DNA from 4 places in the Providencia rettgeri genome. Region 3 is predicted to be linked to each of the others. Evidence: predicted binding sites of a transcription regulator. Region 3 holds the regulator's gene; each other region holds the start of a gene.
What was found. The regulator CRP, encoded in region 3, controls carbon source genes, mostly activating them, when cyclic AMP is high. The targets are predictions, from matches to a motif close to ATGTGANNNNNNTCACAT.
Positions count from the first base shown of each region.

Region 1: AB6N04_RS04380 (NupC/NupG family nucleoside CNT transporter) is a predicted target of CRP. The motif match lies at 2,534-2,551, and genes of this name have one in related genera.
Region 2: AB6N04_RS19515 (NupC/NupG family nucleoside CNT transporter) is a predicted target of CRP. The motif match lies at 1,829-1,846, and genes of this name have one in related genera.
Region 4: AB6N04_RS04480 (PTS mannitol transporter subunit IICBA) is a predicted target of CRP. The motif match lies at 2,828-2,845, and genes of this name have one in related genera.

Region 1 is NZ_CP163512.1:967,310-971,707, forward strand. Features, by position in the region: gene zipA (cell division protein ZipA) at 1-266, shown strand, start outside; gene ligA (NAD-dependent DNA ligase LigA) at 324-2,342, shown strand; gene AB6N04_RS04380 (NupC/NupG family nucleoside CNT transporter) at 2,616-3,800, shown strand; gene AB6N04_RS04385 (DUF3820 family protein) at 3,866-4,084, shown strand; gene AB6N04_RS04390 (MarR family winged helix-turn-helix transcriptional regulator) at 4,089-4,398, opposite strand, start outside.
Region 2 is NZ_CP163512.1:4,274,805-4,279,202, reverse strand. Features, by position in the region: gene AB6N04_RS19515 (NupC/NupG family nucleoside CNT transporter) at 380-1,663, opposite strand; gene AB6N04_RS19510 (TatD family hydrolase) at 1,967-2,752, opposite strand; gene AB6N04_RS19505 (patatin family protein) at 2,745-3,842, opposite strand; gene AB6N04_RS19500 (BON domain-containing protein) at 3,973-4,383, opposite strand.
Region 3 is NZ_CP163512.1:3,960,225-3,964,622, reverse strand. Features, by position in the region: gene AB6N04_RS18200 (phosphoribulokinase) at 1-527, shown strand, start outside; gene AB6N04_RS18195 (OsmC family protein) at 609-1,016, opposite strand; gene crp (cAMP-activated global transcriptional regulator CRP) at 1,373-2,005, shown strand; gene AB6N04_RS18185 (hypothetical protein) at 2,204-3,616, shown strand; gene AB6N04_RS18180 (aspartate aminotransferase family protein) at 3,662-4,398, opposite strand, start outside.
Region 4 is NZ_CP163512.1:983,506-987,903, forward strand. Features, by position in the region: gene AB6N04_RS04465 (MetQ/NlpA family ABC transporter substrate-binding protein) at 1-134, shown strand, start outside; gene AB6N04_RS04470 (cyclase family protein) at 344-1,081, shown strand; gene AB6N04_RS04475 (SLC13 family permease) at 1,145-2,377, opposite strand; gene AB6N04_RS04480 (PTS mannitol transporter subunit IICBA) at 2,966-4,398, shown strand, end outside.

The DNA of each region.
Region 1 (4,398 bases), 1.4 Mb from region 3:
GCCCCGTTTTGTTTAGTTTAGCGAATATGGTGAAACCAGGCTCCTTTGATCCTGAAACTATGGCTGATTTCTCTACGCCGGGTGTCTCCATATTTATGATGGTGCCATCCTATGGTGAAGCAAGCCAGAACTTTAAACTCATGTTACAAGCGGCACAGCGCATCGCATCCGATGCTGGTGGCGTGGTGCTAGATGATGAACGCAAGATGCTAACCCCACAAAAAATTGAGGTGTATCATGCGCGGATCAGAAATACACTAAATTAAACCAAGTGTTTTACAAAGCCCCCTTAACTGGGGGTTTTTTATCTTTACGAGTGGATCATGACTACCAAAAATGAAATCGATGAATTAAAAAAACAACTACGTCATCACGAATACCAGTATCATGTACTTGATGCGCCCGAAATTCCCGATGTGGAATATGACAAACTGATGCAGCGCTTGAAAGCCCTTGAAGAAGCACATCCAGAGCTTGTTACGAGTGATTCACCCACTCAGCGTGTGGGAGCTGCACCTTTATCAGCATTTGAAACGGTTCGTCATGAAATTCCGATGCTGTCTTTAGATAACGTTTTTGATGAAGAGAGTTATTTGGCTTTTGATAAACGCGTTAGAGATCGTTTAAAAAACCATGATGCGCTCACATTTTGTTGTGAATTGAAACTTGATGGTTTAGCTGTCAGCTTGTTGTATGAAAATGGCGAATTAGTGCAAGCGGCCACTCGCGGTGATGGAACAGTCGGCGAAAATATTACCGCAAATGTGCGCACTATCCGTGCAATCCCATTGCGCTTAACAGGGGACAACATTCCGGCTCGTGTGGAAATTCGTGGTGAAGTTTTTATGCCACAAAAAGGTTTTGAGGCGTTGAATGAAGAAGCGCGGCGAACGGATGGCAAAGTTTTTGCTAATCCACGTAATGCGGCGGCAGGTTCATTACGTCAGCTAGATCCTCGTATCACGGCAAAAAGGCCTCTCACATTTTATTGTTATGGGGTAGGGTTGATTGAAGGTGGCACATTACCGGACACGCATTATGACCGTTTACAACAGTTTAAAGCATGGGGGCTACCTGTTAGTCACTATGTACAACTGCGCCAAGGCCATCAAGCGGTATTGGATTTTTATCACCAAATCGAACAAGTTCGCCCAGAATTAGGGTTTGATATTGATGGTGTCGTGATTAAGGTCAACTCGATTGCCATCCAAGAAGAACTTGGTTTTGTTTCTCGCGCGCCGCGTTGGGCTATCGCATTTAAATTCCCGGCCCAAGAGCAAATCACTGTATTAAAAGATGTGGAGTTCCAAGTTGGGCGTACGGGGGCGATCACACCTGTTGCCCGTCTTGAACCAGTACAAGTGGCGGGTGTGACTGTGAGTAATGCGACATTGCATAATGCAGACGAAATTGAGCGTCTTGGCGTGCATATTGGCGATACGGTGGTCATTCGTCGTGCTGGTGATGTGATCCCCCAGATTGTTAGCGTTGTTGCAGATAAACGCCCGGCCGATAGCCGTGAAATTGTGTTCCCAATTCATTGCCCTGTTTGTGGTTCAGATATTGAACGTATTGAAGGTGAGGCAGTTGCCCGTTGTACTGGTGGGTTAATCTGTGGTGCGCAGCGCAAAGAGGCACTTAAACACTTCGTTTCTCGCCGTGCTATGGATGTTGATGGCATGGGGGATAAAATCATCGATCAGCTCGTTGAAAAAGAGTATGTAAAAACGCCCGCTGACCTTTACCAATTAAGTGCAGGCAAATTAACTGGGTTGGATAGAATGGGGCCAAAATCAGCTCAAAAGCTGATTGATGCACTTGAAAAATCTAAACAAACCACATTAGCGCGGTTTATCTACGCATTAGGTATTCGTGAGGTTGGTGAAGCGACAGCTGCTAACTTAGCGGCGCACTATGCAACGCTGGATGCGGTAATGGCAGCGGATGAAGAGTCCTTAAAAACAGTGCCAGATATCGGACATGTTGTTGCTAAACATGTGGTGAACTTCTTCCACGAAGCACATAATCAAGCGGTTATTAATGATTTAATCACCAGAGCAAATATCCATTGGCCAGAAGTAAAAGTGGTTAATAGCGCTGAAATTGATAGTCCATTTGCAGGTAAAACAGTGGTATTAACAGGTTCTATGAGCGTTCTGACCCGTGATGAGGCGAAAGATAAGCTGGTTGCTCTTGGGGCGAAGGTCGCGGGGAGTGTTTCTAAAAAAACCGATATGGTGATCGCGGGCGAAGCGGCGGGGTCGAAATTAGCAAAAGCAAATGAGCTCGGTATCCCTGTTATTGATGAGGATGAATTGATCCGTTTGCTGAATATCGAGTAGTAAACTATATTTTGAATGGCTTAGTTATCTCATATAGGTGAGGTAATTAAGCCTTGATAGGTCATTATCAGACTTAAAGTAAATTTCCAACAACATTTCTGTGCAAAAAAGGTCATTTGTCCTGTTATCGTTAATTAAAACGTGATCACCTTCTTCTTTTTGCAAAATACACCCACTTAGTTTTCAGGTTAATGTGACCGTGGTCTCATTTAAATGTTACCCATTACATAGAATATACACATAGACTGATCCTTAAATTTGTTGGAGTCGCATATGACCTCGATCCTGCATTTCATTTTATCTTTAGTAGTAATTGCTGCTCTTGCCATCTTAGCAAGTAGTAACCGTAAGGGGATCCGTCCTCGTTATGTCGTTCAACTACTGGTTATTCAAATTGCATTAGCATATCTGTTCTTGAAATCGAATATCGGTGAATCTTTTGTTCTCGCTGTAGCTGGGGTGTTTACTCACCTGTTAGGTTATGCAGCGGAAGGTACAAAATTTATCTTCGGCGGCATGATTGAAGGAAATTTAGCGTTCTTCTTCTTACAAGTTTTATGTCCAATCATCTTTATTTCTGCGTTAATCGGGATTTTACAGCACGTTAAAATTCTACCGATCGTTATTCGTGTTATCGGTACTGTATTATCTAAAGTTAATGGAATGGGGAAACTGGAATCATTCAACGCAGTAAGCTCACTGTTACTGGGTCAATCTGAAAACTTTATTGCTTATAAAGATCAGCTTAACCGTATGTCAGATCGCAGAATGTACACCATGGCAGCAACAGCAATGTCGACAGTATCGATGTCAATTGTTGGTGCATACATGACGATGCTGGAGCCACGCTTCGTCGTTGCAGCATTAGTCCTGAACATGTTTGGTACTTTCGTGGTGCTGTCTTTAATCAACCCATATCCACCCGAAGGTGAAGAAGACATTCAAATGAGCAACCTACATGAAGGTCAAAGCTTCTTTGAAATGTTAGGTGAATACATTCTTGCTGGATTTAAAGTTGCGATTATCGTTTCAGCGATGTTGATTGGTTTTATTGCCCTGATTGCTATGATTAACGGTATTTTCTCAGCAATTTTCGGTATTGATTTCCAAACTATGCTGGGGTACGTGTTCTATCCATTTGCTTGGATTTTAGGTATCCCTGCCGATGAAGCCCTACAAGTTGGCGGGATCATGGCAGTGAAGATGGTAACGAACGAATTCGTGGCAATGGATGGCTTACAAGCTATCGCTGGTGGCTTATCTGAGCGTTCAGTTGGTATTTTATCTGTGTTCTTAGTGTCATTCGCTAACTTCTCTTCAATTGGTATCATCGCAGGTGCTATCAAAGGGTTGGATGAAAAACAAGGTAATACAGTGGCACGTTTCGGCTTGAAATTACTGTACGGCTCAACCTTAGTGAGCTTCTTATCCGCAGCGGTTGTTGGATTAGTACTGTAGTTTGCAAAAAAGTGTTAAATTAATAACGGCGTTCATTAGGACGCCGTTTTTTTATGGGAGGAACAATGGAAAAGCAAGATCTTATCGATATGGCAAATACCTATATGCCATTTGGTAAATATAAAGGCTGCATTTTAATTGATTTACCAGAGGAATACCTTCTGTGGTTTTATAAAAAAGGCGAGTTCCCTTCAGGGCGTCTCGGTCAGTTAATGGAAATGGCCCTTGGTTTAAAAATTGAAGGGTTAGAAGGCTTGGTAAAGCCATTAAAACGCACCAAATGAAAAATCACTCATGATCTAAAGCATCGGTGATTTTCTTACTCAATTGAATGAAGATATCTTGTTCTTGCGGTGTTAAAGCCGCTTTGACTTTTAATGCATTTTCCGCACGACCAGCCGCTGCCCGTAGTAAAAAATGCCGTCCTTTATCCGTTAACTGAGTGATCAGCTCTCGCTTGTCATCATCTGATTTGGTTTGCTCGACAAATTGATAAGATTTTAATACTCGTAGAAATTTCGATAAATTTTGGCGAGAAATTCCAAGTGATTGGCTTAATTGGCTAGGTGTTAATCCCCCTTTTAGCCTCAATATTTCC
Region 2 (4,398 bases), 310 kb from region 3:
CTCACCGCACGATGCCCTAGAGTCAGTGGACTCTGAGAACTAGCAGTTCCATTAGCAGCTTACTAGTGTCTATTTGACCATGGAACCGCGTCATTTTATGTGCTACAAATCACATTAATCGACTGAAAGTTACATTATTAAAGATATAAATGTGAGTCAGATCTCATTATACCCGATCTGGCGGTTAATTTATTCACTCAAATGGCTTTTTAACCCCAGACAATCATTAATTGACTAAGTTAAGAATAGTTGAAATTTTGCCGTTGAATATAAAAGATCGCAAAAGAATATAATCGATAAAAATAAAAGCGAAAGAGACTCCCTTTCGCTTTTATAATGAACAGATTCGATAAAACTGCCTGAAACTCAATAGCGTTTTTTATGCTACGGCAATTGCACCCAAGGTCAAGAAGAAGCCAGCAATGGTTGCACTCATTAAGTTAGATAGCGTCCCCGCCATCACCGCTTTCATACCGAGACGAGCAACATCTCCACGGCGATTTGGCGCCATTCCCCCCAAACCACCTAATAAGATCGCTACCGATGACAAGTTGGCGAAACCACATAATGCAAATGAGATAATCGCTTTTGTATGGTCAGACAACACTTGCTTACCTGCCGCAATAACTTCCGCATCCGCCTTCATATATTCACCGAAGTTCATAAAGGCAACAAACTCATTCACGACAATTTTTTGACCAATGAAAGAGCCCGCAATCGTTGCTTCACTCCATGGCACACCAATTAAATAGGCGATAGGCGCAAATAACCAACCTAATAACAATTCAAGAGATAATTGTGGATAATCAAACCAGCCACCAATACCACCTAAAATACCGTTGATTAAGGCAATTAATGCAATAAATGCCAATAACATTGCCCCCACGTTCAGGGCTAATTGCATCCCTGATGATGCTCCCGCTGCGGCAGCATCAATAATATTAGCAGGACGTTCGTCTTCCGCGACTAAATCGACCGCATCAACTCTGTCACGCACATCTTCCGTTTCAGGCACCATTAGTTTTGCGAATAACAACCCCCCCGGAGCTGCCATAAATGATGCCGCAATCAGGTATTCCATGGGTACGCCCATTTGTGCATAACCCGCTAATACAGAGCCGGCCACTGATGCTAATCCGCCACACATAATGGCGAACAGTTCAGAGGTTGTCATTGTTGCAATATAAGGACGCACAACCAACGGCGCTTCTGTTTGCCCAACGAAGATATTGGCTGTCGCAGAGAGAGATTCGGTTCTTGATGTGCCCAATACTTTTTGTAAACCGCCACCCAGTACTTTTATGACTAACTGCATAATACCTAAGTAATAAAGCACAGCGATTAACGATGAAAAGAAGACGATGATAGGCAGTACGCGGAAGGCAAAAATAAAGCCACCACCGCCAAATAATTCGAACATTTTGTCGGACACTAAGCCGCCAAAAATAAAGCTCATGCCATCTTGACCATATCCGATGACTTTGGAAACACCATCAGACATCCCTTGCAGCACGCTGCGCCCAGCAGGTACATATAAAACTAATGCGCCAATTGCCAACTGGATAATAAATGCACCACCCACGGTGCGAAGTCTTATCGCGCGGCGATTGCTAGAAAATAGGATAGCTATCGCGATAAGTACCGCCATTCCTATAATACTCATAATGAGTTGCATGGAAGGATCCCTGTTCACTTGATTCTAGGTTGATATATAAGGAAACGTGTAAGTCTCCTTGACTCTTTGTGTGATGATTATACCTAGTCATCATGAATAACTCGCAATATTCATCACAAATACGAAGTGCAAGAAGCACTAAAAATTCAAATAATGTGATAACAATCACAAAATAAGATCAGTTTTATCTGGAAAGGCACTAAAGCAGTAATTGAACATCGTAAAAGCAGAATGGGTTAGATCAGATAGGAAATGAATTTATATAAATAATATTTATTGTTTTGAGTGTTTTTACTTTGTCAGATTAAATAATGACAGACTATTGTTGTAAAGTTGTTGAGCGATTTCTTCTGGCGTTTCGTGGCGAAGCTCACAAAACGAACGGAAAATCCATTCAAGGCGTTCCGGGCGATTTGGTTCGCCTTGAAAACCGGAAACAGGCATATCAGGTGCATCAGTTTCGAATAACAGAGACGTTAATGGTAACTGGGACATCACATGACGGGTTTTATTGGCGCGTTCATAAGTTATCGTTCCCCCTACACCAATATAATATCCCAACTTAACAAAGGCTTGTGCTTGGGATAAGCTCCCCGCAAAGCCATGCACTACCCCACGAGCAGGCACATCAATACGACGCAGCATCGCCGCAAGCGGATCATGGGTTTTACGAGAATGCAAAATAACAGGTAAATCAAACTGTTTAGCCAGTTTAAGTTGAGCCATTAACAGTTGCTGTTGGCGCTCAAATTGAGGGGTTTGCATGTATAAATCGAGCCCTATTTCCCCTATCGCCACACACTTTTTATTTTTCTGCCGAAGGTAATCCACTAACACATCAAAATGTGCATCTTGATACTGCTTGATATACAGCGGGTGAAACCCCATAGCGGCATACAATTGGGGATATTGTTGTGCCAATTGCCACACTCGAGCAAAGTTATCCAAGCTCACGGTTGGGATAACAATCTGTTCGACACCGCTTTTTTTGGCACGTTGTAGGCTATCAGTAAAAGAATCACTGAACGGCGGGAAATCAAAATGGCAATGTGTGTCTATAAATTGTGTTTTACCCATTACGACTTTCATTAACTGGCATTATGATTGAAGACTCGGTCGCAAGTTCTGGCACCAACGCTTCCGGTACTGGCTCATTTTGTGCAGAAGGCGCAATATCAATCTCAAGAGAGCTAAGTTCCATTTTCTGTTCCAACGTTTGGTTAAAACGCTCTTGCCTCTGATAAAACCCGGCTCCAAGGGCGGCAATAAAGTAACGCCCACAACGCCGCCCTGTATGATAATCCTCATTTAAGGAAGAGACTTTACTGCCCAGCGCACTACTTTTTAACGGTACAGGAGGGTAAATTTCAAAAACCTGCACATTTTTAGGGGGATTTTCAATAAATTCTTGCGTTTTGCGGTAGCTTTTCAGATGCACCTTTAACATCGCGGCCATCCGCTGTAACCCATTGTTGTCCCCTTCTAACCAGCGCGTCATTCTTTTTACCCATTCAGGGGTAAAATACATTTGAGACGGTACTGTACGGATCACCACAATCGTTTCGGCTCCACGTCGATAGGCCTCTTCAACAGGAACAGCCGCGCTGATCCCACCATCATGATATCGGGTACCATCAAACTCAACGCCCTCACGATAGAAGCCAGGGATAGCACTCGACGCACGAATAATATCCAGCCAAGTGTCTGCATTTGGCTGTAAAAATTCAGCAGAAAAATCATCGCTACGACTAGCGCCCATAAAAAATTCACGACCGGAGTTTAATAAATCAAGCCCCGCTTCTATTCGCAAAGGGAACTCTTTTGTCGTGATCTCTATCAGCCAATCAAGATCAATAAGGTGACCACCGCGAATAAAACGCAATGGATTGAAAAAAGCGGAATTAGTGGTATAGCGGGTGATAACACGACGTGCGTACCCCGCCTGCCCGCAAATATATGCAGATAAGTTTTGCGCTCCTGCGGAAGTACCAATCATCAAATCAAACGGATTAAAATCAGCAATCAAAAATTCGTCCAGTACACCCGCAGTAAAAATCCCTCGCTGCCCGCCACCTTCACAAATCAGTGCGGTTTTGCCCGAGTTGATATTATCTAAAAATGCGAGCGGCTCAATTGTGCCTAATGTGACTGAAACGTGTTTTCCCATAAGACCCCTGATAACTGAAATCCGTTTAATTGACTGAAAAACAGAATGAGCTTCCCCTTGAAAGCTCATTCTATCGACATTGTACAATAAACGTTCAACAATTTGGGCTATTGAGACATTTATTTACAGATTAATTTGCAAGCACCAATCCATTTTGCACGGATTTCACGCCATTAACGCGAGAAGCAACCTGCGTAATTTTATCAATTTGGTCGGCGGACTTAACAAAACCTGAAAGGTAGACCACTCCATTAATGGTTTTCACAGATACACTATTACTGGAGATCCCCTTGGTGCCAAGTAATTTACCTTTCACGTCCGCAGTAATGGCCGAATCATCAATATATTCACCCGTATTTTTCGCACCGCTAGCAATGGCATTTCCCGTGTCTTTACCCGCCATTTCAACGGTTTTTGCCGCGCTATCCCACGTTTCAGAAGCTTGTTTTTTCAGCGCGCTGTCTGACGATGAGCTGCAAGCAGTGAGTGCAAAGCTCAGTCCAATAGCAGTTAAACTACTTAATAGTATTGCCTTTTTCATAAGAACCTTCCTTTC
Region 3 (4,398 bases):
TCACGCCTTGGGAAGCACTGCCTGAAAAAACCGATGTGCTATTTTATGAAGGTTTACACGGTGGGATAGTAACCCCCGAACACAATGTTGCCCAACATGTTGATTTATTAGTTGGCGTTGTACCTATCGTAAATTTGGAGTGGATACAAAAACTGATCCGCGATACGACAGAACGCGGGCACTCTCGAGAAGCTGTGATGGACTCAGTCGTGCGCTCGATGGGCGATTACATTAACTATATCACGCCACAATTTTCCCGTACGCATATTAACTTCCAACGCGTCCCCACGGTAGATACTTCAAACCCCTTTTCAGCGAAAGCCATTCCTTCACAAGATGAAAGTTTTATTGTTATTCGCTTTCGTGGGCTAGAACAGATCGATTTCCCCTATCTACTATCAATGATATCTGGCTCTTTCATCTCAGCAATGAATACGATTGTCGTACCCGGTGGGAAATTAGGTTTAGCGATGGAGTTAATTATGACGCCAATAGTCGAAAAATTAATTAGTCGAAAGCACAGCTAAATTTTTTGATTATTATAAAAGATGCTTATCATTAATTAAGGTAAGCATCTTATTTATCAAATATAACAACAACAATTAAACTTATTTTTGGTTTTTTATTTCAAAGCTATGTGACACTTCAACGGTTTTTTCTAGCATTAACGCCACTGAACAATATTTTTCAGCCGAAAGTTGCACTGCACGTTCAACGGCTTTATCCGTTAATTCATTTCCTGTTACAATAAAATGCAGATGAATTTTAACGAAATAACGTGGTGCTTCTTCACGGCGCTGAGAGGTTAATTTCACTTCGCAGTCGGTAATATCATTACGACCTTTTTGTAAGATAGATACCACGTCGATGGCGCTGCAACCGCCCGCAGCCATTAGTACCATCTCCATTGGGCTTGGTGCTTTATCTCCAGCATTACCGTCCATCATCACTTGATGACCTGATGCTGACTCACCTAAAAAAGAGAGGCCTTCTACCCATTTAACTCTTGCTTCCATTTTATTCCCCTTGAAATGAAATCGATTTAAAGGCTACATTGTTCCATAGATATAATAAATGTTATATCAGCTTTATTCTGCTGAAGCGATACAGGAGAGACTTTCTGTATTGGATATGCTACAAACAATACTTAGTTGATAGGATTAAGATCAAAACTCAACGTTGCATTTGATTATATTATAGTGTTGATATCAATTTGTTCACCCTAACCATGAAAAGCGATTGATATAATGTTGCTATTCTTATTATTTAGGGTATATAAGACAAATTAATATGCTAAGCTAGTGACTTTAAAGCCAGCCTTTCTGGTACGCTTTTTCCGGATGGCTGCAATAACATACAGAGGATAACGCTAATGGTTCTCGGCAAGCCACAAACAGACCCTACTCTTGAATGGTTTTTGTCACACTGCCATATTCATAAGTATCCATCCAAGAGCACACTGATCCATCAGGGTGAGAAAGCAGAAACCCTTTACTACATAGTTAAAGGTTCAGTGGCTGTTTTAATCAAAGATGAAGAAGGCAAAGAAATGATCCTCTCCTACCTGAATCAGGGGGATTTCATTGGTGAGCTTGGATTATTTGAAGAAGGGCAAGAACGTACTGCGTGGGTTAGAGCAAAAATCGCCTGCGAAGTTGCTGAAATTTCTTACAAGAAATTCCGTCAATTGATTCAGGTTAATCCTGATATCTTAATGCGTCTCTCTGCGCAAATGGCAAGCCGCCTGCAAACAACGTCAGAAAAAGTGGGTAACCTCGCTTTCTTAGACGTTACAGGTCGTATCGCTCAAACGTTACTGAATCTCGCTAAACAACCTGATGCCATGACACATCCAGATGGGATGCAAATTAAAATCACCCGTCAGGAAATTGGTCAAATCGTTGGTTGTTCCCGTGAAACTGTCGGCCGTATTTTAAAAATGCTGGAAGATCAAAACTTAATCTCCGCACATGGTAAAACCATTGTTGTTTACGGCACACGATAATTAACCTTTCGCCTCACTCCCTTGGTGAGGCGCACTCTTTCGAATAGCTTTATATCATTGGTATAAAGCTATTTACATGAATGATTAGTGATAATCATATTTCCCATAACAATCCAAGTAGTATCGTTTCTTTATATTTTCTAGCTAATTGTCAAACTAAGATAGTGATAACTAATCATTACTCGGAGATTATTAGTTATGAAAATAGACAATAAACAAAATAATCATTTAGCCAGCATATCTAGTAATAAAAATATTCCCCCTCGAACGCCTTCAGTCATTTGTAATTTAAATACTATCAAAACATTCAATACCGTAAATTATCAGAAAATAAATTTTGCTATTCAGTCTCGATACTTTCATGAAAGAGCACAACCCGAATTAGACCATCTACCTTATTCACCACCTGTTGAAAAAATCTTGCTACCTTATAAATATCATGAAGATGAGTTTATTTCTCCATCAAATATCTTTAAGCGTAGCATTATCATAGAACAAAATTCACCCAAAAGCGTTAAACAGGAAGATACCGCCATGAAAATTAGTAATCCTAATTCTGAATCAATAAATATAAATAGAAAAAACTTAATTAAAGATTTTGGCATCAACAAATTAAAACACTTTTTCTATGAATCTATTGATAAAATAAACTCAACAGGTAAGATTCGAGCTTTAATCGTTATGAATAAACTGAAGCCCAGAGCAGAAGATTTATACAGTGTTAAGTTTTATAGTCAACAGAGGATCACTGAAATACAAAAGACTAACAAACAAAATACAGAGACTGTCAATAACGAAAGAAATCTGCCAATAGCATTTTCAGGTAAGGATAAAGCGCAATTTAATCAGGCTAAAATATTAAAAAATGAAATTTATGAACTCGAAAAAAAGATATTACATTATGATAATTTTAGTCATGTAGGTGATAAGTTTCAATATACCAAATCAGTACAACAACTGATTAATGAATGTATTTTATCTCCATCGAATAAAAGAGGTAATAAGTTTAATGCCACCATTGAGACTATGAATGGAATTATTAATAAGCTAAATAGTCAACACCTTTATTTTAAAGAAAATAAAAATACAAACATAGAAACCACATCTAAAAAAATTATGTTCAATAGTAATGAGAGTCTAAACTCTAATTCCTCAGGTTATTTCTCAGAATCAACTGATACATCGGAATATAGTTCAGAAGAAACTATAAAGCAAAATATAACCAATAAACAGACTATTAATCGAAAAAATAATATGCAAGAAAACGAAAAATTAAAAAATACAGAAACTCCTCTTAAAAAAACACATATTACAGTGAAGCCGAAGAAAAAAACATATCAGTTTAATGGAAAAATATACCAAACTAAGACATCAATGCTACGAGCTAAACATAATAGTGAAAAATATCAATTTCCACTACATGAAAATTCTCCAATAATAATTTCAAATCATGGAAAACCAGAAACTAAAAAATTAGAAGCTCTGCTAAAAGACTCAGTAGCAACTGTTGATGATTTGATTCATCTTCAAGTCGAAATAGAACAAGAAGAAGCCCATTCTGCTGAAATAAAAAATCAACTAAAGAAGTTAGGATATAGCGTAACAGCTTAATTAGAATGAAGGTGCAGCGAAACATCTGCACCTTTAATATAGTCGCTAACCCAGCAACTTCCCAATCGCCGCATCTAACTTCGCCATTCCACTATTAATTTCTTCTTCAGAAATAATCAGTGAAGGCGTAAAACGCAGTACGTTAGTACCTGCATTTAGCATCATCAGGCCTTCCACTGCGCTGGCTTGCAAAATATCTTTCGAACGGTTCAATAGCCTGCCATCTAATTCAGCACCGATTAATAGTCCCATGCCTCTGATCTCAGAAAAAATACCATATTTTTCATTAAGTTTATTAAGATGAGAAACAAATAGCTCACGGCGTTTTTCAACACCGCTTAAGACCTCTTCAGTATTAATAATATCGAATGCGGCATTACCGACAGCACAAGCTAATGGATTCCCCCCGTAAGTCGTACCATGGGAACCGACTTCCATGGTTTTCGCGATTTCTTCTGTGGTGATCATTGCACTAATTGGAAAACCGCCGCCCAGTGCTTTTGCCGTAGTTAAAATATCGGGTGTCACACCATAGTGCATATAAGCAAATAATTTCCCTGTACGCCCCATACCGCTTTGCACTTCATCGAAAATTAATAAGGCATTATTTTCATCACACAGCTTACGAACTCCTTGCAGGAATTCTGAAGTCGCCGCAGTGACGCCACCTTCGCCTTGTACGGGCTCTAAAACAACCGCACAGGTATTTTCATCAATCACCGCTTTAACCGCGTCAAGGTCATTAAAAGGCACATGGATAATATCGGCAGGCTTTGGCCCAA
Region 4 (4,398 bases), 1.4 Mb from region 3:
AAGATCTTGATTCTCAATGGGCGAAAGACTTAAAGGAGGCTTTTGAGTCCAAAGAATATGCAGATTATATTCGTTCACAGCCTATTTATGATGGTTTTATTGAGCCTGAAAGTTGGAGTAAATACGCTAAATAAAATCCTAGTCTAATATTTTATTTAAGTTCTGATTTAGCCACTTATTATTAACTTAATAAGTGGCTTTTTAAACTAATTTACATGAAATTTATTCTTATTAAACTTCTAGACAACATCATGTTTTTACTGCTATTTAATAGAGAAGCAACACATCAAAAAATAAAATCAAACAAACACGTTTACTAAAATCAGCCTGACAGGGGATAAGTATGAGCCATGAACTAATTGATGCATTTAATGTCATAAAAAATAAAAAATGGGTTGATTTAACACATCGCTTTGACAGTAATTCACCGCACTTTTTTATGTTTGACGCCGCAGAGTTTAAAACTTTATTTGGTTACCCAGAGGGGTTCTTTGCTCAACAATTTACCTTCCCAGGACAGTATGGTACGCACATTGATGCGCCATGCCATTTTGTGGAAGGGAGACGCTTTTTACATGAATTAGAATTAAAAGAACTTGTCCTGCCATTAATCGTGATTGATCAATCGGAACGGGCAAAACAAGATCCAAACTTTGCATTTTCGCAAAGTGATGTTCTCGCTTTTGAAGAGCAGCATGGCAAAATTGAAGCTGGAAGTTTTGTCGCCTTAAGGACGGATTGGAGTAAGCGTTGGCCATCACAAGAACTGATGGATAATAAAGATGAAGAAGGCAACAACCAAATACCAGGTTGGGGAATCGATGCTTTACAATTTTTATTTGAACAACGCGGTATTAAAGCCGTTGGGCATGAAACATTTGATACTGATGCAGCAAAAGATTTTCGCAAGAATAATGCGTTACTTGGTGAATACTATGTTTTAGACCAAGATACTTACCAAGTGGAGTTACTCGCAAACTTAGATCAGGTACCAGCTCGTGGAGCGATTATCTTTAATATTGTTGCCAAACCGAATAATGCGAGTGGGTTTCCCGTGCGCTCTTTTGCCATTTTGCCCTAACACATTGAAATAAGTCTTACCAGCCACTCACTCGATGTGGCTGGTAATAAGCAACTATTATTCTTATAGCACTAGGGCTATCCATATCGCCGCTAATATCATGCATAGTGTGGCGACGACACCACCTGATTTTGCAAACTCACTGAACGATATTTTTACGCCATAAGCAGCGGCTTGTTCAACGACAATGATGCCTGCAAGGCTACCAAACACTAATAAATTACTCGAAAATCCTGAACCAAGCACTAATGCTGCCCCAAGGGGATCCGCATTTCCGTCTGGAGTTAAAAAAGGAACAAGGAGCATCACGGAAGGGTTATTTCCTACAATGGTACTGAGTACCCCTGTTACTAAAAATAATGCTAATGGATTATTTAAATCGACGCCATAAGTACGTAAGTCATTGAGTAGTTGCTGAGGAATACCTGTTGAAGCAAACGCCGCATTGACGACAAATAATCCCATAATTAAGAGCAATAAATTACCGTCAACTAATTTTAGCATGTCACTTGATGCAATTGAGCGGTTTAATAATAAGAACCCAGCAGCAGTAAGGGCAATTAATTCCCTTGGAATATCACTCGCAATAAATGCAACAATAACGGCAAAAGTAATAACACCTGCCTTGGTCGTTTCCCATACATTAAGTGTTTCTTGCGGTGTTGGTGTTGTTGTTTGCATTTCTTCCTTAGCAATATACCAACGGTGGCGGTACAGCCAAACTAAAACTAACCACGTTATGGGTAATGAAAGTAAAGCCGGGATCGCTGAAGCCTCGAGTAAACCCACAAAGGAGATATCGAGTCCTTGAGCGGCGATCATATTTTGTGGGCTACCAATTAATGAGCCAGCAGCGCCGTTATTTGCTGCAAAGCAAAAACCTAATAAGAATGGGATAGGGTTTAAACCGCGAGATAAGCTAATAGAAACCAATAACGGTGTCATCGCAACCACAACGACATCGTTTGTTAACAAGGCAGAAAGAATGCCGCCAACACCGATTAATACAGCTAAAAGAGTTGGAGGGGAAACCTTTAACATGGCAACTCGGTTGGCCGTCCAGCTATAAAAGCCAGACACAACAAATGATGCAGACACCACCATTAAACCAAATAGCATCCCAATAGTTCGGTAATCGATGGCATCCCAAGCATGTGGTGGCGTAATACTATCTATTGCCATCATGGCTAACGCGCCAATAACTGCTGCACCTGTTCTATCGACTTTAAACCCGGGGAGTTTGCCAAAGCCCATGGCAACGTAAACCAAAAGAAAAACAATAATGGTTAATGTCATTGTATTCACATTTTAACTAAGAAATTTAATGATAATTTATCGGTGAATTTCTTCTGGATCAAGGTTAGATATCCTTTTAATAATAATAAGTTGCATTAAATCCTATTCATGATTATCGAAAAAAGATAGAAAATGGAAAAGAGGATTACCAGCCTTTTGAGCTTTCAATCTAAGGTCCATTTTATCGATAAGTGATAAGTGAAAGTTAATTACAAAATAAAACAAAATGGTAATAGAAAGGTTAATTTCGTTTTTGGAAATGTTGAAAGACCCAAAGCAATGAAAATAATTCGTGATCATTATCTCTATTTTGGAAATTAGTTCACTAAATTATAAGTGATTTATGTCACGTTTTTTTGCTTTATTGCTCAACAATTGAACGTTGTAATAAAGTTACAACTTATATTTGTGATCATGCTCAATATTTATATGGGGTGGTATAGGGGGTTTAAGTGATGTTTGTCACATAAAACCCGCGTGGTACGCATCCGCCAAAGGTCATGCTAGAGTGAAAGCGTCGAAAGATCCACTAACGTTATTTGGCGATAACGTTACAACCTTATTGTTCTCGTACCACGGGGTTCTATCATGGTAACATCAAATATCAAATTAAAGGTACAGAATTTTGGGCGTTTCCTCAGTAATATGGTTATGCCTAATATCGGTGCTTTCATTGCGTGGGGGTTAATTACCGCGCTCTTTATTCCTACAGGCTGGTGGCCAAATGCAACATTGGCCCAACTTGTTGGCCCAATGATCACGTATTTATTACCACTACTAATCGGTTATACCGGTGGACGCCTTGTTGGTGGTGAGCGTGGGGGAATTGTTGGGGCAATCACAACCATGGGCGTGATTGTCGGTGCTGATATGCCAATGTTCATGGGGGCTATGATTGCTGGCCCATTAGGCGGTTTCGCGATTAAACGCTTTGACCGTTGGATTGATGGGAAAGTGAAAACGGGCTTTGAAATGCTCGTCAATAACTTTTCATCGGGTATTATTGGCATGCTATTGGCGATACTGGCTTATCTTGCTATTGGCCCACTTGTTGCTGGCTTGTCTAAAGTGTTAGCGGCTGGCGTAAATGTGATGGTGGAAAATAATTTACTGCCGCTGACCTCAATCTTTGTTGAGCCTGCAAAAATACTTTTTCTCAATAACGCGATCAACCATGGGATTTTTTCCCCATTAGGTATTCAGCAAGCCACTGAAACAGGTGCATCTATTTTCTTCTTGATTGAAGCGAACCCGGGACCGGGACTTGGTGTGTTACTTGCGTACATGTTTTTTGGTAAAGGTAATGCAAAACAATCCGCACCAGGCGCTGCAATTATTCACTTTTTCGGTGGGATCCACGAAATTTACTTCCCATATGTCTTAATGAATCCACGTTTGATCCTTGCTGTTATTCTTGGTGGGATGACAGGGGTATTTGTGATGAACCTATTTCATGCAGGTTTAGTTTCACCTGCCTCACCGGGCTCTATTTTTGCCGTGTTACTGATGACGCCAAAATCTTCACTAGTTGGTGTTATTTTATCAGTGACGAGCGCAACGCTTGTTTCATTCTTTGTTTCTGCGATTTTAATAAAAAGAACTCGCGTAGGTGATGATGATGAATTAGATAATGCGACGAAAAAAATGCGTGAAATGAAAACGCAATCTAAATCATCAGATAAAGCAACGGTTAATAACCATTCAACCGTTAACCTTGCAAGTGTGCGTAATATTATTGTTGCCTGTGATGCTGGTATGGGTTCAAGCGCCATGGGAGCAGGGGTATTAGCAAAAAAAGTGCGTGATGCAGGGTTGCTTGATGTTAATGTCACTAATATGGCAATCAATGATCTTCCTGCTGATGTCGATATTGTGATAACCCATAGAGATCTTACTGAAAGAGCAAAAACATTTGCGCCGAATGCAATGCATATTTCTTTAGCAAATTTCTTAGATGCTCAAACGTATAATGATCTTGTGACAAATCTAATTGCAAAAAAACATCCTATTGCCGCAAATGA